One region of the Streptomyces sp. JNUCC 64 genome, then DNA from elsewhere that is predicted to be linked to it. Evidence: riboswitches for the same ligand, from Rfam matches in the RefSeq annotation. Region 1 holds a riboswitch; each other region holds the start of a gene.
What was found. A riboswitch is a leader RNA that binds a small molecule or an ion and turns the genes downstream of it on or off. The one in region 1 is predicted to bind cobalamin.
Positions count from the first base shown of each region.

Region 2: linked by a shared signal. The riboswitch ahead of metE (5-methyltetrahydropteroyltriglutamate--homocysteine S-methyltransferase) and the one ahead of ACVWNX_RS27410 (cobalamin biosynthesis protein) in region 1 are both predicted to bind cobalamin.
Region 3: linked by a shared signal. The riboswitch ahead of ACVWNX_RS31180 ((2Fe-2S) ferredoxin domain-containing protein) and the one ahead of ACVWNX_RS27410 (cobalamin biosynthesis protein) in region 1 are both predicted to bind cobalamin.

Region 1 is NZ_CM137015.1:6,645,286-6,655,546, reverse strand. It holds gene ACVWNX_RS27420 (inorganic phosphate transporter) at 858-2,123, shown strand; gene ACVWNX_RS27415 (hypothetical protein) at 2,133-2,369, shown strand; cobalamin riboswitch at 2,579-2,772, shown strand; gene ACVWNX_RS27410 (cobalamin biosynthesis protein) at 2,894-3,928, shown strand; gene ACVWNX_RS27405 (cobyric acid synthase) at 3,931-5,472, shown strand; gene ACVWNX_RS27400 (hypothetical protein) at 5,592-5,831, shown strand; gene ACVWNX_RS27395 (putative cobaltochelatase) at 5,828-7,972, shown strand; gene cobO (cob(I)yrinic acid a,c-diamide adenosyltransferase) at 7,972-8,598, shown strand; gene ACVWNX_RS27385 (cobyrinate a,c-diamide synthase) at 8,687-10,198, shown strand.
Region 2 is NZ_CM137015.1:425,734-435,994, reverse strand. It holds gene ACVWNX_RS01645 (prenyltransferase/squalene oxidase repeat-containing protein) at 1-754, shown strand, start outside; gene metE (5-methyltetrahydropteroyltriglutamate--homocysteine S-methyltransferase) at 878-3,196, opposite strand; cobalamin riboswitch at 3,364-3,586, opposite strand; gene ACVWNX_RS01635 (NAD(P)-binding domain-containing protein) at 3,851-5,251, opposite strand; gene ACVWNX_RS01630 (flavin-containing monooxygenase) at 5,357-6,427, shown strand; gene ACVWNX_RS01625 (superoxide dismutase) at 6,554-7,204, opposite strand; gene ACVWNX_RS01620 (antibiotic biosynthesis monooxygenase family protein) at 7,501-7,836, opposite strand; gene tsaD (tRNA (adenosine(37)-N6)-threonylcarbamoyltransferase complex transferase subunit TsaD) at 7,939-9,009, shown strand; gene ACVWNX_RS01610 (polysaccharide deacetylase family protein) at 9,489-10,261, opposite strand, start outside.
Region 3 is NZ_CM137015.1:7,531,399-7,541,659, reverse strand. It holds gene ACVWNX_RS31195 (ferric reductase-like transmembrane domain-containing protein) at 413-1,420, opposite strand; gene ACVWNX_RS31190 (hypothetical protein) at 1,626-2,306, shown strand; gene ACVWNX_RS31185 (sigma-70 family RNA polymerase sigma factor) at 2,457-3,095, shown strand; cobalamin riboswitch at 3,208-3,367, shown strand; gene ACVWNX_RS31180 ((2Fe-2S) ferredoxin domain-containing protein) at 3,428-3,823, shown strand; gene ACVWNX_RS31175 (ABC transporter substrate-binding protein) at 3,889-4,875, shown strand; gene ACVWNX_RS31170 (FecCD family ABC transporter permease) at 4,983-5,984, shown strand; gene ACVWNX_RS31165 (ABC transporter ATP-binding protein) at 5,957-6,814, shown strand; gene ACVWNX_RS31160 ((2Fe-2S)-binding protein) at 7,030-7,695, shown strand; gene ACVWNX_RS31155 (DUF7677 family protein) at 7,854-8,159, opposite strand; gene ACVWNX_RS31150 (ABC transporter ATP-binding protein) at 8,206-10,257, opposite strand.

The sequences.
Region 1 (10,261 bases):
CCGCCCCCGGGTTCCCATTCGCCCTTTCCGGGTTCCCGTTCGCCGTTCACCGTTCACCGTTGATCGTTCGCCGTTCGCCGTTCGCCGTTCGCCGTTCGCCGTTCGCGGCTTCCGGGCTTCCGGGCTTCCGGGCTTCCGGGCTTCCGGGCTTCCGGGCTTCCGGGCTTCCGGGCTTCCGGGCTTCCGGGCTTCCGGGCTTCCGGGCTTCCGGGCTTCCGGGAGCGGACGGTCCGGGGAGCCCGTCCGTTGCGGGCCGTTCACCTTCCGTCCCCCGGGCCCGGACCCACGGTGAACGGCCCGGAACGGAGAGGTGAACGGGCCGGCGGAGCGGGCGGCGGGCGGGCCGGGGAACGGGTGTGCCGGGGTGGGCGGAGGCGGCGCGCGGGGGCCCCGGTCCGGATGGGGTTTCGGCGGTCCGGAACGGCGGGCGGACGGATTCCGCTTCGCACCGTGACGGCGTCGTGACGGCACCGCGCCGCGTTCCGGCCCGGCCGGGGCCGCGGAGCCCCGGTGCCGGGCGCCGCGAGGGGCGCCTCCGCCCGTACGGGACCGCCGGGCGGGTGACGTTCCTTACTCAAACGTGACAAAGAGGACAGTTGGTTCGCTGAACGGGAAGAGCGTCGTACAGTCGGATGAGGTGGTGAACGGACCTCCGGTACGGCATGGCAACCGCTTGTACCGGAACCGCCGGAACCCCTCCGTTTCGGGCCCGTGAAGCCCTCCGGCGACCCGGCCGCGACATGCGGAACCGCCCTGCTCCAGATCGGGTCACCGCGATGCCTGCCTCAGTTCATCTTCCGTTCACTCAGGTTGCCTACGTTCCAACCGCCACTGACGTCCAACAGAAGCCTGGGTAAATGGAAAACATCACGCTCCTCCTCGGAATCGTGATCGTCACCGCTCTCGTGTTCGATTTCACGAACGGTTTCCACGACACAGCCAACGCGATGGCGACGACCATCTCGACAGGCGCAATGAAGCCCAAGACGGCGGTGGCCATGTCCGCCGTGCTCAACCTGGTCGGTGCCTTCCTCTCGGTCGAGGTCGCCAAGACGATCTCCGGCGGCATGATCAATGAGGACGGCATCTCACCTGAAGTGATCTTCGCGGCGCTCGTCGGCGCCATCCTCTGGAATCTGCTGACCTGGCTCCTGGGTCTGCCCTCCAGCTCCTCCCACGCCCTCTTCGGCGGCCTCATCGGTGCCGCGGTCATGTCGGCCGGCTGGGACTCGGTGAACGGTTCGACCGTCGTCACCAAGGTCCTGATCCCCGCCGTCGCCGCGCCCCTGGTGGCCGGTGTGGCCGCGATGCTCGCGACCCGCCTCACCTACAAGATCGGCGCCAAGGCCGACGACAAGGCGACCTCCAAGGGCTACCGCATCGGCCAGATCTCCTCGGCCGGTCTGGTCTCCCTGGCGCACGGCACCAACGACGCACAGAAGACCATGGGTGTCATCACCCTGGCGCTGGTCACCGGTGGCGTGCTGGTGCCCGGGTCGAACCCGCCCTTCTGGGTCATCGCCTCGGCCGGCATCGCCATCGCGCTCGGCACCTACCTCGGCGGCTGGCGCATCATCCGCACCATGGGCAAGGGCCTCACGGACCTCCAGCCCCCGCAGGGCTTCGCCGCCCAGACCAGTGCCGCGACGGTCATCCTGGCCTCCTCGCACCTGGGCTTCTCGCTCTCCACCACGCAGTCCTGCTCCGGTGCCGTGATGGGCGCGGGCCTCGGCCGCAAGGGCGGGGTCGTCCGCTGGTCGACCGCCACCCGGATGTTCGTCGCCTGGGGTCTGACCCTGCCCGCGGCGGCCGTCGTCGGCGCCCTCGCCGAACTGCTCACCAAGCAGGGCACCTGGGGCGTCATCGCGACCGGCGCCCTGCTGATCGGCGGATCGACCGCGATCTGGATCATCTCCCGCCGCGAGGTCGTCGACCACACCAACGTCAACGACGTGGACACGGACGAGCCCGCGGGCGTCGTCACCACCGCCATCGCCGCGGTGACCCCGCCCCCCGCCGGTCCGGTCGGGGACACCACCACCGCCACGGGCGACCTCACGGCGACCGTCCCGGCGGAGAACGGCCCCTCGACGGAGTCCGCCCCGCGGACCGCCAAGGTGTAAGGAACCTCCATGAAAATCGACTGGGTAGCACTCGGCTCCGTGTTCGGGGTCAGCCTCGTGGTCACGGTGGCTCTCGTGGGCCTGTTCACCCTCGGGATCGTGGGCCTCTCCAAGCGGGAGACCGCGCTCGCCGGGGAGGGCGGCGCCAAGAACGGCTCGGCGGCCCTCGCGGTCACCGGCGCGTACGCCTGCTTCGCCCTGTGCGTCGCCGCCGTCGCCTACGGCATCTACCTGATCGTCGCCTGACGTCAGGACCGCGTTTTCCCCGACGGCCCGGTGGGTCACCGTTCCCAGGACGGTGACCCACCGGGCCGTCGGTCGTACGGGGCCGACGGACCCGCCCGTACCCCCAAGAGCCGGTGCCCGGCCGCCCGGGGCCGGTGGCCGGACCGGGTTCCCGGCCGCATGTGGGGCTTCACACACCGCGCCGCCGCAGGTCAGCGCCCGGTTGACGGGTGTTCTCGGGGCGTGGTGGACTGCCGGGGCCATTACGGCGGCAGCAGAGGAAGCCGGTGCGAATCCGGCGCGGTCCCGCCACTGTCACCGGGGAGCCTCCCCCACACCGAACGTCACGGCCGCACGGCTGGAAGACCGGGGGCGGCGCCGATCCGGGGAGCCAGGAGACTCTCGCCGTCGTTTCCGTCGACCCAGGGCGCGGACCCTGAGTGAGGACACAGCGATGCCGGGGCGCCCGTCTCCCGGTCCCGAGCGCCGGTGCGCGGGACCCCTCCACCGTCCACGCGTCCCCCGGGGCCGGGCGGGCTGAGCCGATGCGGGCCGGGCGAACCTTCGCGTACGGCGCCACCGCCGGACTGATCGGCGACCTCCTGTTCGGTGACCCCCGACGGGGCCACCCGGTCGCCGCCTTCGGTCGTGCCGCGGGCGCCGTCGAACACCTGTTGTGGCGCGACCACCGGGGCTGGGGCACCGTGCACACCCTGTTGTGTGCCGGGGGCGCGGCGGGCGCAGCCGCGCTGGCCGCGCGCGCCGTGGCGCCCTCGCGCGCCGCCTCGGTGGCGCTGACCGCCGCCGCCACCTGGGCCGTCGTCGGCGGGACCAGTCTGGGCCGGGAGGCCCGTGTCATCGGCGAGGCGCTCGCGGCGGACGATCTGACGGCCGCCCGGCGGCGGCTGCCCCATCTGTGCGGCCGCGACCCCGAGGCGCTGGACGCCGACGGCATCGCCCGCGCGGTCGTCGAGTCCGTCGCGGAGAACACCTCCGACGCCGTGGTCGGCGCGCTGGTGTGGGGGGCGATCGGCGGGGTCCCCGGGCTGGTGGGCTTCCGCGCCGTCAACACCCTGGACGCGATGGTCGGCCACAAGTCGCCGCGCCACCGCCGGTTCGGCTGGGCCTCGGCCCGTCTCGACGACGTCATGGGCTGGCCGGGGGCCCGGCTCACCGGCGCCCTCGCGGTGCTCGCCGGGGGTGCCCCGGGGTCCGCCGCGCGGACCTGGCGCGCCGACGCGGGGAGCCATCCGAGTCCCAACGCGGGCGTCGCGGAGAGCGCGTTCGCCGGGGCGCTCGGCGTCCGGCTCGGCGGCACCCTCTCCTACGCCGGACGGGTGGAGCACCGGCCGGTCCTCAACGGGGGCGGCCGTGCCGTGGCGGTGGCGGACGTGGAGCGCGCGGTACGGCTGTCCCGGCGGGTCGGCTGGCTGGCCCTGGCGGTGTGCGCGGCCGGACGCGGGGCGCTCTCGGTCCGCGCCGCCCGGCGCGCCGGGGCCGTCGCCACGGCCGCCGCCACGGCGGCCGGGAGCGGTGGGGCCGCGAAGGCCGCGGCCACCGTCATCGGAAGGGGTCGGTAGGGGTGCGGGGCGGACTGCTGGTCGCGGGGACGACGTCCGACGCGGGCAAGAGCGTGGTGACCGCCGGGATCTGCCGGTGGCTGGCGCGCCAGGGCGTCAAGGTGGCGCCGTTCAAGGGGCAGAACATGTCCCTCAACTCCTTCGTCACCCGGGACGGCGCCGAGATCGGCCGGGCCCAGGCGATGCAGGCGCAGGCCGCCCGGGTGGAGCCCAGCGCGCTGATGAACCCGGTGCTGCTGAAGCCCGGCGGGGACCGCACCAGCCAGGTGGTGCTGATGGGCCGTCCGGTCGGGGAGATGAGCGCGCGCGGCTTCTTCGGCACGCGCGGCGGCCCCGACGACGGCCGCCCGGTGCCCGGCGGGCGGCGGGCGCTGCTCGGCACGGTCGTGGAGTGCCTGGAGGAGCTGCGCGCCACCCACGACGTGGTGGTCTGCGAGGGCGCGGGCAGCCCGGCCGAGATCAATCTGCGGCGCACGGACATCGTCAACATGGGCGTGGCCCGGGCCGCCCGGCTGCCGGTGCTGGTGGTCGGGGACATCGACCGGGGCGGGGTGTTCGCGTCCTTCTTCGGGACGACGGCACTGCTGGCCCCCGAGGACCAGGCGCTGGTGGCGGGTTACCTGGTGAACAAGTTCCGGGGCGACGTCTCGCTGCTGGAGCCCGGACTGGAGATGCTGCGCGGGCTGACCGGCCGCCCCACCTACGGGGTGCTGCCGTTCCGGCACGGGCTCGGCATCGACGAGGAGGACGGGCTGCGGGTCTCCACGCACGGCACGGTCCGCGGGGCCCCGGCCGCTCCCCCGGTGGGCGCGGAGGTGCTGCGGGTCGCGGTGTGCGCGGTGCCGCTGATGTCGAACTTCACGGACGTGGACGCGCTGGCCGCCGAACCGGGGGTGGTGGTCCGCTTCGTGGACCGTCCGGAGGAGACCGCCGACGCGGACCTGGTGGTCGTCCCGGGCACCCGGGGCACCGTGGGCGCGCTGCGCTGGCTGGAGGAGCGGGGGCTCGCCGGGGTGCTGCGCCGCCGGGCCGCCGAAGGCCGTCCCGTCCTCGGGATCTGCGGCGGCTTCCAGGCGCTGGGCGAGCGGATCGAGGACGAGGTGGAGTCCCGGGCGGGCACCGTCGACGGCCTCGGTCTGCTGCCGGTGCGGGTGCGGTTCGCCCGGGAGAAGACCCTGGCCCGGCCGTCCGGCGCGGCGCTGGGCGAGCGGGTCGAGGGGTACGAGATCCACCACGGGGTGGCCGACGTCCTCGGGGGCGAACCGTTCCTGGACGGCTGCCGGGTGGGCGCGGTGTGGGGCACCCACTGGCACGGTTCGCTGGAGTCGGACGGCTTCCGGCGGGCGTTCCTGCGGGAGGTCGCGGCGGCGGCGGGGCGCCGGTTCGTCCCGGCGCCGGACACCTCGTTCGCGGCGCTGCGCGAGGAACAGCTCGACCGGCTCGCCGATCTGATCGAGGAGCACACCGACACCGACGCGCTGGGCGCGCTGATCGCCTCGGGTCCGCCGCCGGGGCTGCCGTTCGTCCCGCCGGGCGCGCCGTGACGGCCGCCCCGGTGGCGGGGCCCGCGGCCTCCGGACCCACCGGCCCCGGACCCGCCCGTACGGGCCGACCGCGCGTCGGCGTCGTCCCCGTCACGCACGGCACGGGAGCCGCTCGCGTCATGAACGCCGCACACGGCACCGGCACCGCTCGCCTCATGAGCGCCACGCACGGCGCGGGTACCACACACAACGCGGGCGCCACCCGCGTCATGAGCGCCACGCACGGCACGGGTACCGCCCACGGCACGGGCGCCACGTACGACCCGCACGACACGCACCTCACGCACGACCCGCACATCACGACCCCAGTACCGTCCACGCCCCGCGCGGGCCGCAACGACAGGGAGGGCCACGGGTGACCACCCCGTATCCATTCACCGCCATCGTCGGTCAGGACGACCTCCGGCTGGCACTGCTGCTGAACGCGGTGTCGCCCGCCGTCGGCGGCGTCCTGGTGCGCGGCGAGAAGGGCACCGCGAAGAGCACCGCGGTCCGGGCCCTCGCCTCGCTGCTGCCGGAGGTCGCGACGGTCACCGGCTGCCGCTTCTCCTGCGCGCCCGACGCGCCCGACCCGGGCTGCCCGGACGGCCCCCACGAGGTGGGCCCGGCGGCCCGGCGGCCGGCGCGGATGGTGGAACTGCCGGTCGGCGCCTCCGAGGACCGGCTGGTCGGCTCGCTGGACATCGAACGGGCCCTCACCGACGGGGTGAAGGCGTTCGAGCCGGGACTGCTGGCCGACGCCCACCGCGGCATCCTCTACGTGGACGAGGTCAACCTCCTCCACGACCACTTGGTGGACCTGCTGCTGGACGCGGCGGCGATGGGCGCCTCGTACGTGGAGCGCGAGGGCGTCTCCGTGCGGCACGCGGCGCGGTTCCTGCTGGTCGGCACGATGAACCCGGAGGAGGGCGAGCTGCGGCCGCAGCTGCTGGACCGGTTCGGGCTGACCGTCGAGGTGACGGCGGACCGGGAGCCCGCGCGCCGGGTCGAGGTCGTCAAGCGGCGCCTCGCGTACGACGACGCCCCCGGGGGCTTCGCGGAGCGCTGGGCCGGTGAGGAGGCGGCGCTGCGGGAGCGGATCTCGGCGGCCCGCGCCCTGCTGCCCTCGGTACGGCTCGGGGACGGCGCGCTGCTGCGGATCGCGGCGGTCTGCGCGGCCTTCGAGGTGGACGGCATGCGCGCGGACATCGTGATGGCGCGCACCGCGACGGCGCTGGCCGCGTGGGCGGGCCGGACGGACGTCCGCACCGAGGACGTCCGGCGGGCGGCCCTGCTCGCGCTGCCGCACCGCAGGCGCCGCAACCCGTTCGACGCGCCGGGACTGGACGAGGAGAAGCTGGACCGGGTGCTGGACGGGTTCGGCCCCGACGACGAGCCGGAGCCCGAGCCCCCGGCCGGACCGTCCGGGGAGCAGGACGCCCCGGACCCGGACGACGCGGCGGGCCCGGACGACGCGGCGGGCCCTGAGGACGGGGACGAGCCTGACCCCGATCCGGACGGCCCCGGCGGCCCGGGCGGAAGCGGTCCGGACGACGGTCCCGGCGCCCCGCCCCCGCCCCGGAACGCGCCCGAGCAGGAGCCCCCGGCCCGGCCCACCGACGACGCCGACGCCCCGGAGGCCCCCGAGGGACAGCCGGTGGGCGTGGCCCCCGAGCGCCCCGCGACGGCCGCCGGCGAACCCTTCCGCACCCGGACGCTGACCGTGCCCGGGCTCGGCGAGGGCGCGGCCGGGCGCCGTTCCCGGGCGCGCACCGAGCACGGCCGGACCACCGGGGACCGCCGTCCCCGGGGCGCCCTGACCTCGCTGCACCTCTCGGCGACCGTCCGGGCCGCCGCCCCGCACCAGCGGGCGCGCGGCCGGTCGGGCCCCGGGCTGGTGGTGCGCCGGGACGATCTGCGGCAGGCCACCCGGGAGGGCCGGGAGGGCAATCTGGTGCTGTTCGCGGTGGACGCCTCGGGTTCGATGGCGGCCCGGCGGCGGATGAGCGCCGTCAAGGGCGCCGTGCTGTCGCTGCTGCTCGACGCCTACCAGCGGCGGGACAAGGTCGGGTTGGTGACCTTCCGGGGCGCGGAGGCCGCGCTCGCGCTGCCGCCGACCTCGTCGGTGGACACGGCGGCGGCCCGGCTGGGCTCGCTGGCGACCGGCGGCCGGACCCCGCTGGCGGCGGGGCTGCTGCGGGCCCGCGAGGTGCTGCGGGTGGAGCGGCTGCGGGACCCGGCGCGACGGGCGCTACTCGTCGTGGTCACCGACGGCCGGGCGACCGGCGGGGTGGAGCCGGTCGGCCGGGCGGCGCGCGCGGCGCGGCTGCTGGCGGCGGACGGGGTCGCCTCGGTGGTGGTGGACTGCGAGTCGGGTCCGGTGCGGCTGGGGCTCGCGGGGCGGCTGGCCGTCGACCTCGGCGGGACGCCGGTGACGCTGGAGGAGCTGCGGGCCGACGCGCTCGCGGGACTGGTCAAGGACGTACGGGGCGCCGAGGGCGCCCGGGGAAGGGTCGCGTAATGCCACAGGGACAGCCGTCCGTCGTACCGGAGGACGGGCTCACCACGCGTCAGCGCCGCAACCGGCCGCTGGTGATGGTGCACACGGGCGTCGGCAAGGGGAAGTCCACGGCGGCGTTCGGAATGGCGCTGCGGGCCTGGAACCAGGGCTGGCCGATCGGGGTGTTCCAGTTCGTCAAGTCGGCGAAGTGGAAGGTCGGCGAGGAGAACGCGCTGCGGGTGCTGGGCGCCAGCGGCGAAGGCGGCACCGTGGACTGGCACAAGATGGGCGAGGGCTGGTCGTGGATCCAGCGGACGCCGTCCAGCGCCGTCGAGGGCGCCGACCCCAACGAGGTGAACGCGGCGAAGGCCCGGGAGGGCTGGGAGCAGATCAAGCGCGACCTCGCCGCCGAGACCTACAAGCTGTACGTGCTGGACGAGTTCGCCTATCCGCTGCACTGGGGGTGGATCGACGTGGCCGAGGTGGTCGCGGTGCTGCGGGACCGTCCCGGCAACCAGCACGTGGTGATCACCGGGCGCAACGCCCCCGCCGAGCTGGTGGAGTTCGCGGACCTGGTCACCGACATGTCGAAGGTGAAGCACCCGATGGACGCGGGCCAGAAGGGTCAGCGGGGCATCGAATGGTGACGCGGCCGCCCCGGGCCCTTCCCGGGGCCCTCCCGGTGGCCGGGTCCCTCCCGGGTCCGGGTCCGGGGTCGGCGACGGGGAGACGCCCGTGACCTCCGTACCCAGGCTGGTCGTCGCCGCGCCCGCGTCGGGCACCGGCAAGACCACCGTGACCACCGGACTGATGGCGGCGTTCAGCGCGCGCGGGCTGACGGTCTCCCCGCACAAGGTGGGGCCCGACTACATCGACCCCGGGTACCACGCCCTCGCCACCGGCCGCCCCGGGCGCAACCTGGACGCGTACATGTGCGGCCCGGAGCGGGTCGGCCCGCTCTTCGCGCACGGCGCGCGCGGCGCCGACCTCGCGGTCGTGGAGGGCGTGATGGGCCTCTACGACGGTGCCTCCGGGCAGGGCGAGCTGGCGTCCACGGCGCAGGTGGCGAAGGTGCTGCGGGCGCCGGTGGTGCTGGTGGTGGACGCCTCCTCGCAGTCCCGGTCGGTGGCAGCGCTGGTGCACGGCTTCGCGTCCTTCGACCCCCAGGTGCGGATCGGCGGGGTGATCCTCAACAAGGTCGGCTCCGACCGGCACGAGGAACTGCTGCGGGACGCCCTGGAGGAGGCGGGCATGCCGGTGCTGGGCGCGCTGCGCCGCGCGGAGGGCGTGACCACCCCGTCCCGGCACCTGGGTCTGGTGCCGGTCGCGGAGCGGCACCGGGACGCCACGGCGGCGGTCGAGGCGATGGCGGAGACCGTGCGCCGGAGCTGCGACCTGGACGCCCTGCTGGCCCTCGCCCGGACCGCTCCCCCGCTGGACGTCACCCCGTGGGACCCGTCCGTGGTGCCCCCGGCCGTGCCCGACGGGCGGCGCCGCCCGGTGGTCGCGGTGGCGGGCGGCGCGGCGTTCTCGTTCCTGTACGCGGAGCACCCGGAGCTGCTGTCCTCGGCGGGCGCCGAGGTCGTCGTCTTCGACCCGCTGCGCGACGAGCGGCTGCCCGAGGGCACGGCGGGCCTGGTGATCGGCGGCGGTTTCCCCGAGATGTACGTGGGCGAACTGGCCGCGAACGAGACGCTGCGGGCGGAGGTCGCCGCGCTGGCCGGGGCGGGCGCCCCGGTGGCCGCCGAGTGCGCCGGGCTGCTGTACCTGGCGCGCTCGCTGGACGGGCGGCCGATGTGCGGGGTGGTGCCGGGGGACGCCCGGATGTCGGGACGGCTCACCCTCGGCTACCGGGAGGCGGTGGCCGTCTCCGACAGCCCGCTGGCGGTGACGGGGACCCGGCTGCGGGGCCACGAGTTCCACCGGACGGTGCTGGAGCCGGGCGCCGGGGCCGTCCCCGCCTGGGGGCTGCGCACTCCGGCGCCCCGGGTCGAGGGGTTCGTGCTCGACGGGGTGCACGCGAGCTATCTGCACACCCACTGGGCCGCCGAACCTGGCGTCGCCGGACGGTTCGTGGCGCACTGCGCCGCCTGGGCCGAGGCGGGGGCGGCCGGGACCGCGGGGACGGCTGCTGGGGCTGCTGCGAGGGTGCCGTCGGCCGGGGCTGCCGGGGCCGACGGGGAGCCGGTCGGGGCCGCCGCCGAGGCCGGGCGGTCGTCCGGGGGCGCCCGGACGGACGCGCCCTGAGCGGCGGGCCCCCGGACCCCGGGGCGACGGCGCCGGGGTCTGGAGCGGCGGGGGCCGGAGTGG
Region 2 (10,261 bases), 6.2 Mb from region 1:
CGACATCGACATGACCGGCGCCGGGCTGGCCGCGCTCTGCGTCTCGGGCGTTCCCCGCACCGACCCGGACGTGGTGCGGGCCAAGAACTTCCTCAAGGGGAAACTCGTCCCCGGCACCGGGGCGTTCGCCTCCCTGTACGGGGTCAACACCAGCTCCAACGGATGGGGCGTCGCCGGACTGAACGCCTGCGGCATCGACCCGCAGACGGGCGACTTCCTCACCGCGAACGGCAAGACCCCGGTCGACTTCCCGATCGCCCACCAGTACAACCCGGCGGGAGGCTTCAAGTACAAGCCGTCCGACACCGCGCCCTCCCCGTACGCGTCGATCGACGCGCTCCGCGCGGTCGCCGGGGGCGGATTCACGACCGCGCCCCCGACCCCGGTCACCCCGGGCGCCCCGCGCTGGGTCGCCCAGCCGGCGTTCACGCCCGGAACCGTCACCGAGCTGGCGCTGAGCGTCGACGACGGCGCCGGCAACCTCAAGGTCTGCTCGGTGACCCTCACCCCGACCGGCGCCACCACCACCCTCGGTGCCGTCCTGGCCGCCGCGACGGCCTCCGCCGCCCCGTCCGGCTGCGTCACCTCCGTGGCACCGGCCTCCGGCACCGGCGCGATCACCTCGGTCAACGGCAAGGCCAACAGCGGCTCCCAGACCTGGAAGGCCAGCGTCGACGGCTCCGCCTTCACCGGCGCCCTCCGCGAGAGGGTGATCAACGTGGGGGACACCATCGCCCTGCGCTGGGGTTCCTGAGCGGCGGCACGACGAAGGACCCCCGCGCCCCGAGCGTCCGGGGCGAGGGGGTCCCCGGCCGGGTGACGCCGTACGCGTGCGGGGCCGGGGCGCTGGCGGCGCCCCGGCCCCACGGGACCGGCGTCAGGAGGAGGGGAGTTCACCCCGGACGGTGCGGGCCGCGACGACCAGGTTCTCCAGCGAGGCGCGGGTCTCGGGCCAGCCCCGGGTCTTCAGCCCGCAGTCCGGGTTGACCCAGAGCCGTTCGGCGGGGATGGCCTCCAGGCCGGTGCGCAGCAGCCCGGCGACCTCCTCGACGCCCGGTACGCGGGGGGAGTGGATGTCGTAGACACCGGGTCCGGCCTCGCGCGGATAGCCGTGGGCGGCGAGTTCCCGGGCCACCTGCATATGGGAGCGGGCGGCTTCCAGGCTGATGACGTCGGCGTCGAGGTCGTCGATGGCCTGGACGACGTCACCGAACTCGGCGTAGCACATATGGGTGTGGACCTGGGTGTCCGGACGGACCCCGGAGGTGGTGAGCCGGAACGCCTCGGTGGCCCAGGCCAGGTAGCCGGTGTGGTCGGCGGCCCGTAGCGGCAGCGTCTCGCGCAGCGCGGGCTCGTCCACCTGGATCACCGAGGTCCCGGCCGCCTCCAGGTCGCCGACCTCGTCGCGCAGCGCGAGGGCGACCTGGCGGGCGGTCTCGCCGAGCGGCTGGTCGTCGCGGACGAAGGACCAGGCGAGCATGGTGACCGGCCCGGTGAGCATGCCCTTGACCGGGCGGTCGCTCAGCGACTGGGCGTAGGACGTCCAGCGGACCGTCATCGGCTCGGGGCGGGAGACGTCCCCGGCCAGGACCGGCGGACGCACGTACCGGGTGCCGTACGACTGGACCCAGCCGTGCTGGGTGGCGAGGTAGCCCGTGAGCTGTTCGGCGAAGTACTGCACCATGTCGTTGCGTTCGGCCTCGCCGTGCACCAGGACGTCGATCCCGGCCTTCTCCTGGAAGGAGACGACCTCCTGGATCTCCGCCTTGATCCGCTCCTCGTACCCGGCCGCGTCGAGGTGTCCGGCGCGCAGATCGGCGCGGGCCACCCGCAGTTCGTCGGTCTGCGGGAACGAGCCGATGGTGGTCGTCGGCAGCAGCGGCAGCCCGAGGCGGGCGCGCTGGGCCGCGGCCCGTTCGGCATAGGGCAGGGAGCGGCGCGCGTCGGCGTCGGTCACGGCCCCGGAACGGGCCCGCACCGCCGGGTCCCGGGTGATCGGGGAGGCGGCGCGGGAGGCGAGGTCGGCGCGGTTGGCGGCGAGTTCCGCCGTGATGGCGTCGGCGCCCTGCGCGAGGCCCTTGGCGAGGGTGACGACCTCGGCGGTCTTCTGCTTCGCGAAGGCCAGCCAGCGCAGGATCTGCGGATCGACGTCCCGCTCGGCGGACGCGTCCAGCGGCACGTGCAGCAGGGAGCAGGAGGCGGCGACGTCGACGCGGTCGGCGAGTCCGAGGAGGGTGCCGAGCGTCGACAGGGACGCCCGCAGGTCGTTGATCCAGACGTTGCGGCCGTTGACGACCCCGGCGACCAGCCGCTTGCCGGGCAGTCCGCCGACCGCCGCCAGGGCCTCCAGCTGGGCCGAGGCGGCTTCGGTGAAGTCCAGTGCCAGCCCCTCGACGGGCGCCTTGGCCAGGACCGGAAGCGCTTCGCCCAGCCGGTCGAAGTAGGAGGCGACGAGCAGCTTGGGCCGGTCGGTGAGGGCCCCCAGCTCCCGGTAGGCCCGCTCGGCGGCGTTCAGTTCGGCTGGGGTGCGGTCCTGGACCAGGGCGGGCTCGTCGAGCTGCGTCCACTCGGCCCCGGCGGCGCGCAGGTCCGCGAGGACCTCGGCGTACACGGGGAGCAGCCGGTCGAGGAGGGTGAGCGGCTCGAAGTCGGCGGGGACGCCGGGCGCGGGCTTGGCGAGCAGCAGATAGGTGACCGGGCCGACCAGGACGGGACGGGCGGTCAGCCCCAGGCCGAGGGCCTCCGTCAACTCGGCGACCTGCTTGGCGGAGTCCGCGCTGAACTCGGTGTCCGGCCCGAGTTCGGGGACCAGGTAGTGGTAGTTGGTGTCGAACCACTTGGTCATCTCCAGCGGAGCGACCTCCTGGGTGCCCCGGGCCATGGCGAAGTAGCCGTCCAGGGCGTCCGCCGCCACGGCGGCGCGGTGCCGTTCGGGGATCGCGCCCACCATGACGGTGGTGTCCAGGACGTGGTCGTAGTACGAGAAGTCGCCGGTCGGCACTTCGTGGAGACCGGCTCCGGCGAGCTGCCGCCAGGTGTTCCGCCGGAGTTCCACGGCGGTGTCCCGGAGGGCGTCGGCGGTGACACGGCCCTTCCAGTACCCCTCGATCGCCTTCTTCAGTTCCCGGCGCGGGCCCTGGCGGGGGTAGCCGTACACGGTGGCCCGTGCTGCCGCGGCTGCGGACTTCGTGGTCACGGAGATCTCCTTCGCGAGATGAATCCCTGAGCCCGGTGACGGGACGAGAGCGCGAAGGGGATGACGAACCGGACGGCGACGATCCGCGCCACGGGGGCACGGCCGTTCCGTCTGGTGTGTACGCCGACCCGCCCACGAGGTCACCGGGATGTCCGCGCGCGGAACGGTCCGCGCGCGGGCGGTCGGCAGGTCTTCGGACTCACGGGCACGCCCACCGGACTCGTCCGGCGGACCCCTACTGGCCGTCGCTTCCCAGGTCCGTCCGGACCCAGTGCGTATGACGGCGGTCGTTCCCACTCACCGCTGCGGGGCAGTCCCGGATTCCCACCGGGTTCCCTCTTGCGACACCCCGTCTGGCGGACGGGGCGAACCGACTGCTGGAGATCACCTTACGGGCTGCGGCGCGACGCGGGGATCCCCGGCGGGCGGAGGGTGACGGGGAGCACATCGCGTGGCGCGGCCTGCGGTGTCCGCTCCGGCCACCGCGAGCCGCGCGGTGCCCCGTGACGTCTGTGTGCCCTGCGTGTTCCCTGTGCTCTGTGCGCCCTGTGTGCCATCCGCGTCGCGGGAAGCCCTCCCGTCGCGGAGGGTCCTCCCGGTGCGGGGCCGGTGAACCGTGCTCCCGCGCGGCGGCGCGTTCGGGCGTAGGGGGGACTACGAGTGCCGTCCCCCGGCCCCGGTCTCCCGGCTCCCGGCCGCCGTTGTCGCCGGGGCGAGGGTGACGGGCCGGGGCCCGGGCGCGCCGCAGCAGTCTCCGTCGCCGTCCGTGGCGGTGCCGGGGGCGTCGTAGAGGCCGGAGCCGCCGCAGACGCCGGTCTCGGGGAGGGTGAGTTCGACCCGGTCGGCCGAGGCGGGGTCGCCCGCGAGGGCGGCGGCGACGGAGCGGACCTGCTCGTAGCCGGTCAGGGCGAGGAAGGTGGGGGCGCGGCCGTAGGACTTCATGCCGACGAGGTGGAAGTCCTTCTCCGGGTGGGCCAGTTCGCGGTGGCCGTGGGGGTAGACGGTGCCGCAGGAGTGCTGGTTGGGGTCGATCAGCGGGGCCAGCGCGGTCGGCGCCTGGAGGCGTTCGTCCAGACCGAGGCGGATCTCGGAGAGGAAGGACAGGTCGGGGCGGAGTCCGGTGAGGACGATGACCTCGTCCACCGGGTCGAGACGGCGTCCGTCCTCCGCGACCAGGACGAGGCGTCCGTCGCCGTCGCGCTCGATCGCCTCGGTGCGGAAGCCGGTGACCGCGTCCGCGTGGCCGTCCGCGACGGCGGCCTGCGCCGCGAGCCCGAGGGCGCCGCGCGCCGGGAGCTGGTCGGCGGTGCCGCCGCCGAAGGTGGCGCCGGAGAGGCCCCGGCGCAGGATCCACACCGCCTTCGTCCCTCTGCCGTCCGTGGCGCGGGCGAGGTCCGCGAGGGAGGCCAGCACGGTGAACGCGGAGGCGCCGGTGCCGATGACGGCGGTGCGTCCGCCCGCGTACCGGGCGCGGACGGCCGGGTCGGTCAGGTCGGGGACGCGGTAGGAGACGCGGTCGGCGGCGGCGCTCTCGCCGAGCGCGGGCAGTCCGTCGCCGCCCGCGGGGGCGGGGGTGGACCAGGTGCCGGAGGCGTCGAGCACCGCCCGCGCGGTGAGGCGCTCCTCCCGGCCGTCCGGGTGCTCGACGTGGACGGTGAAGGGCCGGGCCTCGCGGTCGGCGTCCACGATCCGGTCCCGTCCGGCCCGGGAGACCCCGGTGACCCAGGTCCCGTAGCGGACCCGGTCCCCGAGGGCGTCGGCCAGCGGCTGGAGGTAGTCCTCGACCCACTCCCCGCCGGTCGGGTACCCGACCGGGTCGGGAGCGGTCCAGCCGGTGGAGGCGAGGAGCTCGGCGGCGGCGTCGTCGATCACCTCGCTCCAGCGGGAGAACAGCCGTACGTGCGACCACTGGCGCACCGCGTCGGCGGCGGCCGGTCCCGCTTCCAGGACGAGCGTGTCGACACCGCGGGCGGTGAGGTGGGCGGCGGCTGCCAGCCCGATGGGACCGGCGCCGATCACGACGACGGGCGGTACGGTGATGGAGGACGCGGACACGGCGGTTACCCCTTGCTGGTTCGACGTTTGTCGATGGCTTGCCCTCCCAGCATGGCAACTGCTTCGATGGGCGTCAACATAGACAGATATCGAAACGAGGTCGTCGTGGAGCGCGCTGACGTGGTGGTGATCGGGGGTGGCCAGTCCGGGCTGGCGTCCGCCCGGGCCCTGGCCGGGGAGGGGCTGGGGGCGGTGGTCCTGGAGGCGTCGGGCCGGGCCGTGGGGGCGTGGCCCCGCTACTACGACGGCCTCACCCTCTTCACGCCCGCCCGCTACAGCTCCCTGCCCGGACCGGCGTTCCCCGGGGACCCGGACCGCTACCCGCGCCGGGACGAGGTCGTCGCCTACCTCGCCGACTACGCCGACCGCCTCGACGCCGACATCCGCACCGGGCGCCGGGTCCACGCCGTGCGTCGCACCGGCCACGGCCACGGTCACGGCTTCGAGGTGGAGACGGCCGACGGGGAACGGCTGGCGGCGCGGGCCGTCGTCGCCGCCTCCGGCTCCTTCGGCCGCCCGTACCGCCCCGACCTGCCCGGTCTCGACGCCTTCACCGGAATCGTCCTGCACGCCGCCGACTACCGTGATCCCGCCCCCTTCGCCGGGCGGCGCGTGATCGTGGTCGGCGCGGGGAACTCGGCCGTCCAGATCGCCGCCGAACTCGCCGTCGTCGCCCGGGTCACGCTCGCCACCCGGCGCCCGGTCCGGTACGCCCCGCAACGCATCCTCGGCCGCGACCTCCACTTCTGGCTCACCCGCACCGGCGTCGACCGCGCGCCGCTCGGCCGCTTGCTGCGCGTCCCGCCCTCGCCCCCGGTCATCGACGACGGCCGCTACCGGGCCGCCCTCGCCCGCCGGGAGCCGGACCGCCGGCCCGTGTTCACCGGGACCGAGGGCGCGGAGGTGATCTGGCCGGACGGAACGCGGGAGGCGGTGGACACCATCGTCCTGGCCACCGGCTACCGCCCCGACCTGCCCTATCTCACCGGCCTCGACGGCGCCCTCGACCGGGCCGGGCGCCCCCGCCACCGCGAGGGCCGCTCCCTTGCCCACCCGGGCCTCGCCTTCGCCGGGCTGGAGTGGCAGCGCGGCCTCACCTCCAACTCCCTCCGGGGCGCCGGACGCGACGCCACCCGCACCGCCCGCCACCTCGCCGCCCTTCTCGGCAGGGGTTGACCGGGGCGGCGCAGTCGCCGGGCGTGGTCGGGGGCGTCCGGTGGTGAGGGGCTTCCTCGGGCGGGTGTGCGAGGGAGCCCCTCACCGTTGCCGCTGGTGGGCGGGGGAGGGGCGGCGTCCCCGGGGTCAGGGGGCGAGAAGCAGGCTGTCGCCCCGTTCCCTGGCGGCGGCGTAACGCCGCGCCACGTCCTGCCAGTTGACGACGGCCCACATGGCGTCGATGAAGTCGACCTTCTGGTTCTTGTACTGGAGGTAGAAGGCGTGCTCCCAGGCGTCGAACACGAGGATCGGGGTCGATCCCTGGCCCACGTTGCCCTGGTGGTCGTAGACCTGCTCGACGATCAGACGGCCGCTGAGCGGTTCGTAGGCGAGGACGCCCCAGCCCGAACCCTGCGTCGTCGCCGACGCCTTCGTCAGCTGGGCCTTGAAACCGGCGAAGGAGCCGAAGGACTCGGTGATCGCGTCCGCGAGGTCGCCGACCCCGTCCGCGGCCGTCGGCTCGCCGCCGCCCCCGTCCTTCGGGCCGTTCATGTTGTGCCAGTAGATGCTGTGCAGGATGTGGCCCGAGAGGTGGAAGGCCAGGTTCTTCTCCAGACCGTTGATCGAGGCCCACTGCTCTTTGTCACGTGCTTCGGCGAGCTGCTCCAGGGTGTCGTTGGCACCCTTCACATACGCCGCGTGGTGCTTGTCGTGGTGCAGCTCGATGATCTGCGGGTTGATCACCGGCTCAAGCGCCGCGTAGTCGTACGGAAGCTCGGGCAGCGTGTAGATCGCCATGGTCGACGTCCTCCGACGTTCTTGCGAATGATGTGCAATCGCAAGCTAACAGCGGGAGGGGTGCGGTGTGATCGGACGCTGGACCTAGGGCCGACGGCGGGGGCCGTGGTGGAGCGGTCGCGACGCTGGGCGGCCGGGTCCATCGGATCCACCGGGTGCGCGGGTCGGGTCGCCGTCCGTCCACGCGGTGGGTGGGGCCGCCCGTGCGTGCGGTGGGCACGGAGCCGCCCGGGCGCGGTGTGACGGCGTCCGTGCCGGGCCTCGCTCGCGGCGGGGGTGGGACGGGCGGCCGGGGGTCAGGGCTTCGGGTGCTGTGACGCCACCCGGAAGAGGCGCGGCTGCACATCGGTGGCGATGGTGGCGGCCAGGTCCATGTGGACCCGCGCCCTGGGGTCGGCGCGCATGGCCCAGTAGTGTTCCTCGCTCTCCCACTGGGCGTAGTTGATCACGCGCAGCCCGTCCCGGCTGGCGTGGAAGTTGGCGCAGACGAAGCCCGGCAGGTGCTTCATCGTCTCCTCGGTCGCCCGTGCGAGCAGGTCGATCAGCTCGTTCTGCCGCTCGGGGGTGACGGTGAACACGTTGATCAGGGTTGCCACGGTCCGGCTGCTGTCGATGGTCGCGGTGGTGGGCACGGGCGGATCTCCACTTCGGGTGTGCTGAGCGGGCGAGCTGCCTCCATCGACTTATTGACCATATATTGCAAGTGCGCAATATATGCAGAAGGAGGGATCGCCATGGGCGGACCAGTGGTGCTGGGGGTCGAGTCGTCGTGTGACGAGACCGGTGTGGGCATCGTGCGGGACGGAAAGCTGCTGGCCCACGTGGTGGCGTCGAGCATGGACGAGCACGCGCGCTTCGGCGGTGTGGTGCCCGAGATCGCCTCGCGCGCCCACCTCCAGGCGTTCACCCCGGTCGTGCGGCAGGCCCTGGCCGAGGCCGGTATGGGGCTCGGCCGGATCGACGCGGTGGCCGTCACCACCGGCCCGGGGCTGTCCGGCGCCCTCCAGGTGGGTCTGGCCGGGGCGAAGACCCTTGCCTACACGGCGGGCGTCCCCCTCTACGGGGTGCACCACCTGGCCGGACACGTGGCAGCCGACACCCTGGAGCACGGCCCGCTGCCCCGGCCGTGCGTGGTGCTGATCGTCTCCGGCGGTCACACCTCGCTGCTCCTGGTCCGTGATCTGGTGCGCGAGCCGATCCTGCATCTGGGTGACACGCTCGACGACGCGGCGGGCGAGTGCTTCGACAAGGTCGCCCGCGTCCTGGGGCTCCCCTATCCGGGCGGTCCCGCCATCGACCGCGCCGCGCAGGCCGGGAACCCGGACGCCGTGGCCTTCCCGCGTCCGCTGAGCAAGCCGGGCGACGACCCGTACGCGTTCTCCTTCTCCGGACTGAAGACGGCCGCCGCCCGCTGGGTGGAGCGGCACCGGCTGCGCGGTGAGGAGCCGCCGGTGGCCGATGGTGCCGCCGCGTTGCAGGAGGCGGTCGCCGACGTGCTCACCCGCAAGGCCCTGCGGGCCTGTCTCGACCACGAGGTGAAGACGCTGATCGTGGTCGGCGGAGTGGCCGCGAACTCCCGGGTGCGCGCGCTGGCCGAGCGGCGCTGCGCGGCGGCGGGCGTCGAACTGCGGGTACCGCCCATGACTCTCTGCACCGACAACGGCGCGATGATCGCGGCCGTCGGTGACCTGCTGGTCCGTTCGGGCGCCGAACCGGCTCCGCTCGACGTGTCCATCGACCCGTCCGCGCCGTTGGAGTACGCCGCGCTGACCCCGTCGGCCACCCTTCCGGCCCGGGCCGCCTGACGGCCCGGGCCCGCGCGGTGCCCCCGTCCCCTGGCGGACGGCGGCGGGTCTGCCCGGTGGCCGGGAGGAGAGCCGGTGCCTCCGGCCGGTGCCGCGCACCCGGGGCGGGGCCGGTCGCCGAAGGCATGGGCGCGGCCGTCCGGAAGCCGCACGACGCGCCGTCGTTCCGACCCGTGCGGGCGTCCGACGGACGGTCTCGGCGGCGGGAGCGTACCGAGTGGCGGTCCGCTCCGGTGTGCCCTCCCCGAGCGTCGGCACGGCCCGTCCCGTCCCGTCCCGTTCCGGCCGGTCCCGGGCCGTCCCGCGCCGGGTCTTCGCTCCCGTGCGTGGCTGACTCCGGGCGCGGCCCCGGCCCGTTCGGCCCCGGCCCGTTCGGGACCGGGGCCGTTCGCTTCCCCTGGTCACGTGGCGGGCTGGCGCGCCGATGGCGCGCGCCGGTCCGGTCGGCGTTCCGGGTCACGCCGACGGCGGGTCGGCGGTCACCCGGCTCGGTGCGTGCTCGCGCTCCCGGGGGCCGCGTCGCGTATCAAGGCGTCCGCTGACACGAAGCGCAGATCCCGTTCCAGCAGCCCCTCGATCACCGCCGGAAGGGCCGCCACGCTCTGGCGGCGGTCGCCGCCGCCGTCGTGCATCAGGACCAGGGAGCCCGGTCCCGCGTGGTCCAGCACCGTGCGGGCGATCTTCTCGGGGCCGGGGCGGGCCCAGTCCCAGGAGTCGACGTCCCACAGTGCCAGGGCGGGGCCGCCGGGCAGGAGTTCGTCCAGGGTCTCCGGGGTGCGCGCGCCGTACGGCGGACGGAAGACCGTCGGGACCCGTCCCACCGTCCGGTCGAACGCCTCGTCGGTGCGCTCCAGTTGGAGCCTGAACTGGCGAGGGCTCAGATCCGGGAGGAACGGGTGGGACCAGGTGTGGTTGCCGAGGCTGTGGCCCGCGTCCACGATCCTGCGCACCTCGTCGGGGAGCGCGCGTACGTGGAGGCCCACGCAGAAGAAGGTGGCCCGCACCCCGTAGCGGGCCAGGATGTCCAGTACCTGGCCGGTGAAGAGCGGGTCGGGGCCGTCGTCGAAGGTCAGGGCGATCTCCTGGCGGTCGCGCGGGCCGTGGCGGAACCAGCGGCCCGCGCGGGTGAGTTCCGCCTCGTGTCCGGCGCTGCGTCTGATGCCGTCGTGGTAGTCCTCGTCCCGCCCGGACTGGCCGCCGCCCTCCGCCGTGAGCGGGGAGAGGGAGGCGAGGCCGGTCCTGGCCCGTTCGG
Region 3 (10,261 bases), 890 kb from region 1:
ATACCCCTGGGGGTATTGAGGGAGTCACTCTCCGGCCCGGAGGTCAGGGCGCGAGGGAGCCTTCGGAGCGAAGGAAGCGCTGGCCGGAGAGGCGCGAACCGCCGAGATCAGGACCGGGGGCCGGGGGGCCGGGGGCGGCGACGTGGACGGGAGAACGGGCCCGGCGGCGGGCGGCGGGCGGCGGGCGGCGGGCGGCGGGCGGCGGGCGGCGGGCGGCGGGCCATCGAACCCGGGAGCGCTCCTCCCGGGCGGTCACCGGAGGCGGACGCCCCCGCGCCGGGAAGCCACCGGGCACGCGAACGCCCCGCCACCCCCGGACGGACCGGGTGGTGACGGGGCGGGCACGCCGGGGACCGGCGGACGGGGCGGGGGCCGACGGACGGAGCGGGGACAGGCGGACGGAGCGAAGCCCTCAGTCGTGGTCGTGTTCGGTGTGGGAGGAGGTGGTGTCGGCGGGCGGCTGGACGCGGCCCCCGTCCCGGCCGCTGAGCGGGACCGCGACCAGGGCGACGAGGACGGCGAGGGCCGCCAGCCGTCCGGTGAGCCGCAGGGCCCATCCGGTCCGGGACCCCTGGTGGGCGACGGGCCCGGCGAGCCGCTGGGAGCGGCGGGCGGGCCGGAGCAGCCGGGCCAGGAACAGTGCGGCGACGGGCAGTTGGAGCAGCCATACGGTGGTGCGGAACCAGCCGTCGTACCAGACGTTGGTGCCGTACAGCAGGGTGTGCCAGACGCTGAGGACGTACACCACCAGGACGAAGCGGTGCATGACCCGCCAGGTCCTGGCCCCTATCCGGTGACGGACGTAGAAGAGCAGACCGAGCGGGATCGCCAGGTAGAGGGCGGCCTGCCCGATGGGGATGGCGATCCTGCCGGTGCCCGAGTCGTAGCCGCCCGGGACGAAGGTCTCGACGAAGGCGGTGGCGGTGCGCGCGTACCAGGCGCCCGAGTCGAAGCGGATCAACTCCGCCGCGAACAGCAGGGCGTGGGCGGCGATCAGGGCGATGCTGTTGAGGCTGGTGGTGCGGTGCAGACGCTCCAGCCTGGGCCCCGACAGCGGCAGCCACGCGGGACGGGGGCCGGAGAGCAGCAGTCCGAGCAGCACCGTGAACCACGCCCACAGCAGCGCCGACCAGCCGAACGCCTGGCTGAGGAAGTACATCCAGAAGGCCCCGGCGTCGGACATGAACGGCATCACGCTGACGGTGGACGAGGTCCCGGCCTTGATCCGGACGTAGAGCAGGACGAAGACGGCGGCCGTGACGAGCAGCGCGACGCCGCCGTCGAGGGCGCTGGCGCGCAGATCGGAGCGAAGGGTGACGCGGGGCGGGGTCCGCGTTGGCGGGCCCTGCTGTTCCGGGATGGCGCGGGACGCCGACAGGGGCTCCGGATCGGAAGCGGCACGGCCTTTCGGGAGGTTCATGGTGGGGGCTCACCTTCCGTCGTGTGGCAGCGGGCCGCGTGGGGACGGACCCGACGAGTCGCCCCAGTAGTCGGATGCGGGAGGCGGAAGGTTCCCGGCGATCTTCTGTGACATGGGTCACAGTAACCGGCTGTCCGGAAACGGGCTCGAACGCGCCAACTGTCCGGTCAAAGCCCTTACCCCGGACCCGTATCGCGCTGGCACCATGACCACCATGGGAGCCGGAACCGCACTCCGCGTCGCCCACACGGCGGTCCTCGTCGCCGTGTGCGTCGTGGTGTCCGGGCTCGGACACGACCTGGCGTCGGGGACCTCCCCCACGCTCCGGAGCTATCTCCTCGCCCTGGTCCCGATGACGCTGCTCGCCTGGCGGCTGGCCCGGCGGGAACGTTCCGCCGCGACGGTCATCGGGGCGAGCGCGGCGGCGCAGTTGATGCTGCACACCCTGTTCGGACTGGCGCACGGTCCGGACCCCACGGCGGCGCACGGCGCCCACACCGGGCACCGGATGTCCGTCGTCACCTCCGGGGAACACGGGGGCACGGCCGCGACCGACGCCGGGGACGCCGTACTCCGCGCGCTGGGAAGCCTGTTCGACCCCGCGGCGCTGACCTCGGGGATGGCGGGCGCCCACGCGCTCGCCGGGGTGGTGTGCGGCTGGTGGCTCTGGCGGGGGGAACGTTCCCTCGCCCAACTCGGCCGGGCGCTGGCGCTGTTCCTCGGGGGATTGCTGCCGCGGTTCGTCGCGATGACGCTGGGCGGTGCGCACGCCCTGCCCATGACCACCCCGTGGCCCACCGACCACCGGGGCTCCGACCGGCTGCCCACCCCGCTCGCACTGTTGCGCGCGACTCCCCGGCGGGGCCCTCCCTCCTTCGCGTCCTGACCCCCCGTCGGCGTTCCGGCCCGACCCCCTCCCTTCCTCCCCCACCCCACGCGGGACCGACGGGAACGGGCGGTCCGGGCCAGGGACTTCCGACTGATCCGTTTTCCTCACCCTTACCGGGCTCCTCCCGGACGCGAAGGACGATTTGTCATGCCTTATGCACCAAGGACCATCCTGACCAGCGCTCCGCGCGGCGGCGCCACCGCGCACCGCCACGCCCACCGCGACGCGGAGATCACCACCTGGGCGCTGGCCGCCGGACTCGGCGACCGGCGGGCCGCCGAACTCTTCGTCCACGCCACCTACGACGACGTACGGCGGTTCGTCGCCCACCTCACCACCGACGTACCGGGCTCGGAGGACCTGGCGCAGGAGACCTTCCTGCGCGCGCTGACCAGCCTCAGCGGGTTCGCGGGCCGCTCCTGCGCCCGGACCTGGCTGCTCGCCATCGCCCGCCGGGTCGTCGTGGACCGGCTGCGCCGGGCCTCCGCCCGCCCCCGGATCGCCGACACCTCCGACTGGCTGACCGCCGCCGAACGCGCCCAGCCCCGGCATCTGCCCGGCTTCGAGGAGTCGGTGGCCTTCATGGACGCGCTCGACGCCCTGGAACCCGGACGGCGGCAGGCGTTCGCCCTGACCCGGCTCCTCGGCCTCTCCTACGCCGAGGCCGCGGAGGTGCTCGACTGCCCGGTGGGCACCATCCGCTCCCGGGTGGCCCGGGCCCGCCGGGACCTCGCCGCCCACTGGGTGGACGGACCCGGCGCCGCCCCGGCCCTGGTCGCCGCCTGAACCACCCCTCCGGCGCGGGCGGTCGGCCGCCGCCCGCGCCGGGGGCCGTTCGCCGCCCGCCGTGTGACCTGCGCGGCAACCGCGCCCCGGACGTACCGGTCCGGGCGCCCGGTCTGTCATGATGACGCGGAAAGGCGACGGCGGAACGAGGAAACCGGTGCGAATCCGGTGCGGTCCCGCCACTGTGATCGGCGAGCGGACCCCGAACGGCCCACTGCCCCTACGCGGGTGGGAAGGGCGGGGCGAGCGCAGACCCGAGAGCCAGGAGACTCACGCGGTCGCCTCCTCGACAGAACTGGGGCGGATCTCCCCAGAGGGGGGAGTGAGTCGGGATGCCCGAAGGGCCGTCGGCCGACGATCCGGTGCCGTGCCGGGTCGTGGTGTGCCGCGACTGCTGCTGCGGCAGCGCCAGGAAACTGCCCGGTGTCGACCACGCCGCGCAACTCGCGCGGCTGCGCGATGAAACACAGGTGACGGTCTCCGACTGTCTGGACGTCTGCGACCAGGCCAATGTGATCGTGGTGCGCCCGTCCGCCACGGGACGCGCGGCCGGAGCCCGCCCCGTCTGGCTCGGCCTCGTCAACGACCCCGCCGCCACCGAGGACGTCATCACCTGGGTCCGGGCCGGTGGCCCCGGCGTCGCCGAGCCGCCGGACGTCCTGGACCTGTACGTCTTCGACCCGCCCCGGCGGGCCCGTACCGCCGCCCCGTCCGTCGACGGCCGCTGATCCCACGAACCGACCGCGCGGGCGCACCCTCGTGTGCCGTCGCGCGGTGAGAGGACCACCACACCATGAGCAGACGCTCTGTCTCCCTGCTGACCGCCGCCGTCTTCCTGATGGCGGGCTGCGGCACCGGCGGGGGCGGGGACGACGGGAAGTCCGGCGCGTCCGGCGACGCCCCCGAGGGCTTCCCCGTCACCGTCGAGAACTGCGGGGTGAAGACCACCTACGAGCGTCCGCCCCGGCGCGCGGTCACCCTGAACCAGCACGTCACCGAGATCCTGCTGGCCCTCGGGCTGGAGAAGTCGATGGCGGGCACCGCCTACCTCGACGACGAGATCCTCCCCGAGTACGAGCGGGCCTACCAGGGCGTCAAGGTCATCTCCGACGAGTACCCGTCGGTGGAGGCACTGCTCTCCGCCGAACCCGACTTCGCCTACGCGGGCTTCGACAGCGGCTTCGACGAGAAGGAGGGGCGCGGCCGGGCCGCCCTCACCAAGGCGGGCGTCGACTCGTACGTGAACGTCGAGGAGTGCCCCTCCGGGCCGGTGACGATGAAGCTGATCGAGACGGAACTGCGGACCGTCGGGAAGATCTTCGGAGTGCCGGACCGGGCGGATCGGGAGATCCGTAAGGTCCGTGCCGCCCTCGGCTCCGTCGAGGAGAAGCTCGGCGAGGTCGAGCCCGTCGACGTGTTCGTCTACGACAGCGGAGACAAGACCGCGTTCACCGCGGGCGGCGCGGGCATCGGCAACGAGATGATCGAGAAGGCGGGCGGCAAGAACGTCTTCGACGACCTGGACAAGCAGTTCGGCGACGTCTCCTTCGAGCAGGTCGCCGAGCGCGCCCCGGACGCCATCGTCATCTACGACTACGGCGACCAGACCGTCGCCCAGAAGAAGCGGTTCCTGCTCGCGAACCCCGCGCTGAAGGACGTCCCGGCGATCAAGAACAAGCGGTTCGCGGTGCTGCCGCTCTCCTCCACCGTGCTCGGCGTCCGGGTCCCGTCCGGCGTCACCGACCTCGCCCGCCAGCTGCACCCGGCCCGCTTCCGGTGACGGGCGCGCCCCGCACGGCGGCCCTCGGCGCGCCGGACACCGCGAAGCCGTCCGACCCGGCCCCCGGGCGGGTCGGACGGACCGGGCGGGTCCGGGCGCCCTATCCGCTGGTCCTCGCGGGGCTGGCCGCGCTGGTGCTGGTGGCGGCGACGGCGGGCGTCGCCGTCGGCTCGGTCGGGGTCCCCGCCGGACAGGTGTGGAGCATCCTGCTGCACCGGATCCACCCCGGCCTCGCCGAGGTCGACTGGACCCCGGTGCGGGAGACCATCGTCATGGAGGTCCGGCTGCCGAGGGTGCTGCTGTGCGCGGTCGTCGGCGCGGGACTCGCCGTCGCCGGGACCGCGCTGCAGGCCCTGGTCCGCAACCCGTTGGCCGATCCGATGCTGCTCGGGGTCTCCTCGGGCGCGTCGGTCGGCGCGGTCGCCGTCCTGGTCCTCAACATCACCGTGTTCGGGCTGGCGACCCTGCCGATCGCCGCGTTCTGCGGGGCGCTCGCCGCGCTGGTCGCCGTGTACCTGCTGGCCAGGTCCGGCGGACGGATGACCACCATCCGGCTGGTCCTCGCGGGCGTCGCGATGGCGGAGGTGCTGTCGGCGCTCGCCAGCTTCCTCATCGTCACCTCGAACGACCCGCACAAGACGCAGTCCGCGCTGCGCTGGATGCTCGGCGGACTCGCGGGCACCACCTGGGACATGCTCTGGATCCCGGCCGTGGTGGTGCTCGCCGGGACGGCGGTGCTGCTGGGGGTGAGCCGTCCGCTGAACCTGCTGCTGGCCGGGGAGGAGGCGGCGACCGCGCTCGGACTGGACGTGCACCGCTTCCGGGCGGGGATGTTCACCGTCGTCGCCCTGATGATCGGCACCATCGTGGCGGTCAGCGGCCAGATCGGATTCGTCGGTCTGATCATGCCGCACATCGTGCGGCTGCTGGTGGGCGCCGACCACCGCCGGGCGCTGCCCGCGGCCGCGCTGCTCGGCGCCGCGTTCCTGATCGCCGCGGACCTCGCGGCACGGACCCTGATGAGCCCGGAGGAGGTCCCCGTCGGCATCCTCACCGCCCTGGTCGGCGGACCGTTCTTCCTGTGGCTGATGCGACGGAGGACGGCATGACGGCACCGGTGGGCCAGGACGGCACGGCCGCGCCAGGAGCGCTGGACATCGAGGACGTGACGGTCGTCGCGGGCGGCCGGGCGCTGGTGTCGGGGGTGTCCCTGCGGGTGGCGCCCGGGGAGGTGGTCGGACTCGCCGGGCCCAACGGCGCGGGCAAGTCGACGCTGCTGCGCACCGTCTACCGGACCCTGCGGCCCACCGCGGGACGGGTGCTGCTGGACGGCGAGGACGTGTGGCGGCTGCCCGGCAAACGGCTCGCCCGGCGGCTGGCGGCGGTGCTCCAGGAGAGCGCGGGCGACTTCGAGCTGACGGTCTACGACGTGGTGGCGATGGGCCGCACCCCGCACAAGCGGGCGTTCGCGGGCGACGACGCGCACGACCGGACCGTCATCACCGACGCCCTGACCCGCCTGGACGTGGCCCACCTCGCCGACGCCGCGTTCGAGCGGCTGTCCGGCGGGGAGAAGCAACGGGTGCTGATCGCCCGCGCGCTGGCGCAGCGGCCGGGCACCATGGTGCTGGACGAACCGACCAACCACCTCGATCTGCGGCACCAGTTGGACGTGCTGCGGCTGGTGCGGCGGCTCGGGGTCACCGCGGTCGTCGCCCTGCACGACCTCAATCTGGCCGCCGCGTTCTGCGACCGGATCTGCGTCCTGGAGGCGGGCCGGGTGGTCGCGCTGGGCCCTCCGGCGGAGGTCCTCACCCCGGAACTGCTGTCCTCCGTGTACCGGGTGGAGGCGGAGGTGGGCACCCATCCGCGCACCGGGGTCCCCCACGTCACCCTGCTGACCGGGGACGCGGAACCGGCGCCGGCGCCCCGCCCGTGACCACCGGCCGCCGCCCCCGCGCGGGGGACACGGTCACGGCAGGCGTGGCGGACACGGCGACGGCAGCGGCGACCGGGGCGACCGGGGCGACCGGGGCGACCGGGGCGACCGGGGCGACCGGGGCGAACACGGCTGGCGCGACGGCAGGTACGGGGGAAGGTACGGCGGGCGCCGCCCGGGGCGCGCGGGGCGGGTCCCCGGCCCCCGAGGCCGAGGTGGCCGCCGCGCTCGCCGACGTGGCGGACCTCGGCGGCTTCTTCGTCCTGCGGGTCGGCGGCCCCGACGACGGCTGGCACCCCCTCGACACGGCGTACCCGCACGGCCTGCCCGATCTGATCGCGGCGACGGCGGCCCGGCACCGCAGCCGTGAACCACGGGTCGCCGCCTCCATCACCCAGCTCGGCCACGCCGCCCGGCTGTGGTCCCCGGTCCTCGCCTGCGCCGTGCTGCACGGTGTGGTGCCCGACCTCACCGGGCTCCAGCGCGCCGACGAGGGCCCGGCACTCCGGCTGCCGCGCGCCACCGGGCGGTACGCGGACCGCCGGACCGCCCGGCTCGCCGACGAGCTGTACGACACGGTGGTCGTCCGGCGGCTGGACGCGCTGCGCGACGGACTGCCCGTCCGGGTGGCCCCCCGGCTCCTCGACGGGAACACCGCCTCCGCCCTGGTCGAGGCGGGCCGGGCGGTGCTCGCCGCCCGCCCGGAGGCCCGTGGGCGGCTGACGCCCCTGGTGGACCGGCTGCTGAGCACCGGCCGCCTGGCCGGGACCGGCAGGATCACCGGCCCCGCGCTGACCTTCCGGCGACGGAGCTGCTGTCTGTACTACCGGGCCCCGGAGGGGGCTCCGTGCGGCGACTGCTCGCTGGGCGCGAGGGGCTGACCCGTCGCCCCCTGCTGGCCCCGCTGCTCCCGCTGGCCCGGACGACCGGAACAGCGGGCGCCCGGGCGGACCGCACCCGGGCCCCTGGCACCGGGAAGCCTCCGTCGCGGCCCGCCGCCCGGAGCGGTCGACCGGGCGCCGTGTGACGGGCCCGCGCCTCAGAGGTGGAGTTCCGTCTCCCAGTCCTCGAACGGCGGCTCGACCCGGTAGTCCGGGTCGCAGCACGCCCGGATCCACTGCGCGACCCGGTACTCCGCCTCCCCTCCGTTGGTCACCTGGCCGTCCGCGTCGACCCGCAGCACATTGCCGTAGATCGCGAAGACCCGCTCCAGGGAGGAGCCGGAGTGGAAGACCGTCGGGCGGTAGTCGAACCCGTCGAGCAGGTCGACGTCGATAGTGCCGTTCGCCAGGTAGAAGGCGAAGAGCCGGAGCGAGGCGCGCACGTCGACAGGCAGATGTCCCATCAGCGCATCATGCCCGGCGCCCGGCCCGCGGTCCGGCACCGGCTCCTCACACACGGAGGACGCCGCCGTCCCCGCTCCGGCCGCCGGGCACCCCGCGCCCGGCGGATCCGGAGGCGTCGGCCGGGCCGGAGGTCACCGTCGGGCCGCAGGCGTCGGCCGGCCCGGGGGTCGCGGTCGTCGGCCCGGGGGCGTCGGCGGACATGTGCAGGGCGTCCACCAGCCCCCGGTAGAGCCCGTCGGTCCGCAGGAGTTCGCGGTGGGTGCCGGTCGCGCGGACGACGCCCTTCTCCATGACGACGATCCGGTCCGCGCCGACGACCGTCGAGAGCCGGTGCGCGATGGAGACGACGGCCGCGCGGTCGGCGTGGGCGCGGACGTGTTCGGTGACGGCGGCCTCCGTCAGCGCGTCGATCTGGGCGGTGGCCTCGTCCAGGAGCAGCACCTCCGGGGCGTGGAGCAGGGCCCGGGCGAGGGCGACGCGCTGCCGCTGCCCGCCGGAGAGCGAGGTGGGCGTCAGTTCGGTGCCCAGCCCGTCGGGCAGCGTGCGCACGTGGTCGCCCAGCCGGACCCCGTCCAGGGCACGGTAGAGGTCGTCGTCCGTGGCGTCCGGGTGGGCGAGCAGCATGTTGTCGCGGACCGAGCCGGGGAGCAGGGGGGTGTCCTGTTCCACGTAGGCGAAGCGACCACGGATGTCGGCGGCGGCCAGCCGGGTGTAGTCGGTGCCGTCCAGCCGGAGCGTGCCGTCCTCCGGGTGGACGAAGCGCAGCAGCAGGGAGAACAGGGTGGTCTTGCCCGCGCCGGAGGGGCCGACGATCGCGGTGTGCCCCCGGGCGGGGATGTCCAGGTCCAGGTTCCGTACGGCGGGTTCGGCGCCGGGGGCGTAGCGGGCGGTGACGTTCCGCAGCTCGATCAGGGGCCGTGCGGTGGGCGCGGTGCGGCGGACCGCGTCCCGTGGGGCGCCCGGGTCGGCGGTCCCGGGCCGGACGCCCCACCCCGGTTCGGCCGTCCCGGGCCGGTGGGCGGTGGTGCCCCGCGCCGGACGGTCCGGCGTCGGGGAGGCGTCCTCCAGCGGGATCTCCCCGACCTCGCGGATGCGCGCGGCGGCGGCGATGCCCGACTGCACCGAGGTGACGTGGCCGGACAGTTCGGTGACCGGGCCCATGAGGCCGAAGGTGTAGAGGAGGAAGGCGATCAGGCTGGACACCTCCAGGGCTCCGGTGGAGACCCGCCAGGCGCCGAGGCCGAGGATGCCGATGACGGCGAGCTGGATGCCGCCGTAGGCGACGGTCCAGGCGACGGCTTCCCTGCGCACGGCGGCGACGCCGTGTCCGGCGGCCGTCCGCGCGTGGTCCACGACGCGTTCGGCGACCCGCTCCTCGGCGCGGGCCGCCTTGACGGTCCGCAGGGCGCGCAGCGCGCCCTCCAGGGTTCCGCCCATCCGGCCGAGGGCCTCCTGGGCCTTCTCCTGCTCGGTGGCGATGGCGGGCATCAGCACCATGAAGACCACCCCGACCGCGAGGACGGCGCCGACCGTGACCGCCAGCAGGACCGGGTCGAGGACGCCCATCAGCACCAGGGTGCCGATCAGCAGGACCGTGCCGTTGACCAGGCCGACGACGCTGGAGGAGGCGGCCTCGCGCAGCAGCACGGTGTCGGAGGTGACCCGGGTGGCGAGTTCCCCGGTGGACCGGGCGGCGAGCGGGAGCGGGGCCGCGCGGAAGTAGTGGCGGACCACGGACGCGCGGGCGTCGCGCACGATCCGCTCGGCGATGGTGCCCAGCAGGACGGTCTGCCAGAGGCCCACGGCCGCGCCCACGACGAGCAGGACGAGCAGGACCGTGATCGGCCGGGCGAGGTGGACGTCACCGGTGAGGGAGTCGAGGACGAGTTTGGTGGCCATGGGGGTGGCGAGTTCCATCGCGGAACCGGCCAGGGCGAGCAGCAGTCCGAGGCCGAGGCCGCCCCGGTGGGGACGGGCGAAGCCCCACAGGGTCCGCAGCCGGGCGAAACGGGGTGGGCGCGGGGCCGCTCCGGAAGCGGCGACCGTGACGGGAGCGGCGTCGGGTGGGGCGGTCGGAACAATAAATCGGTCATTCATGACC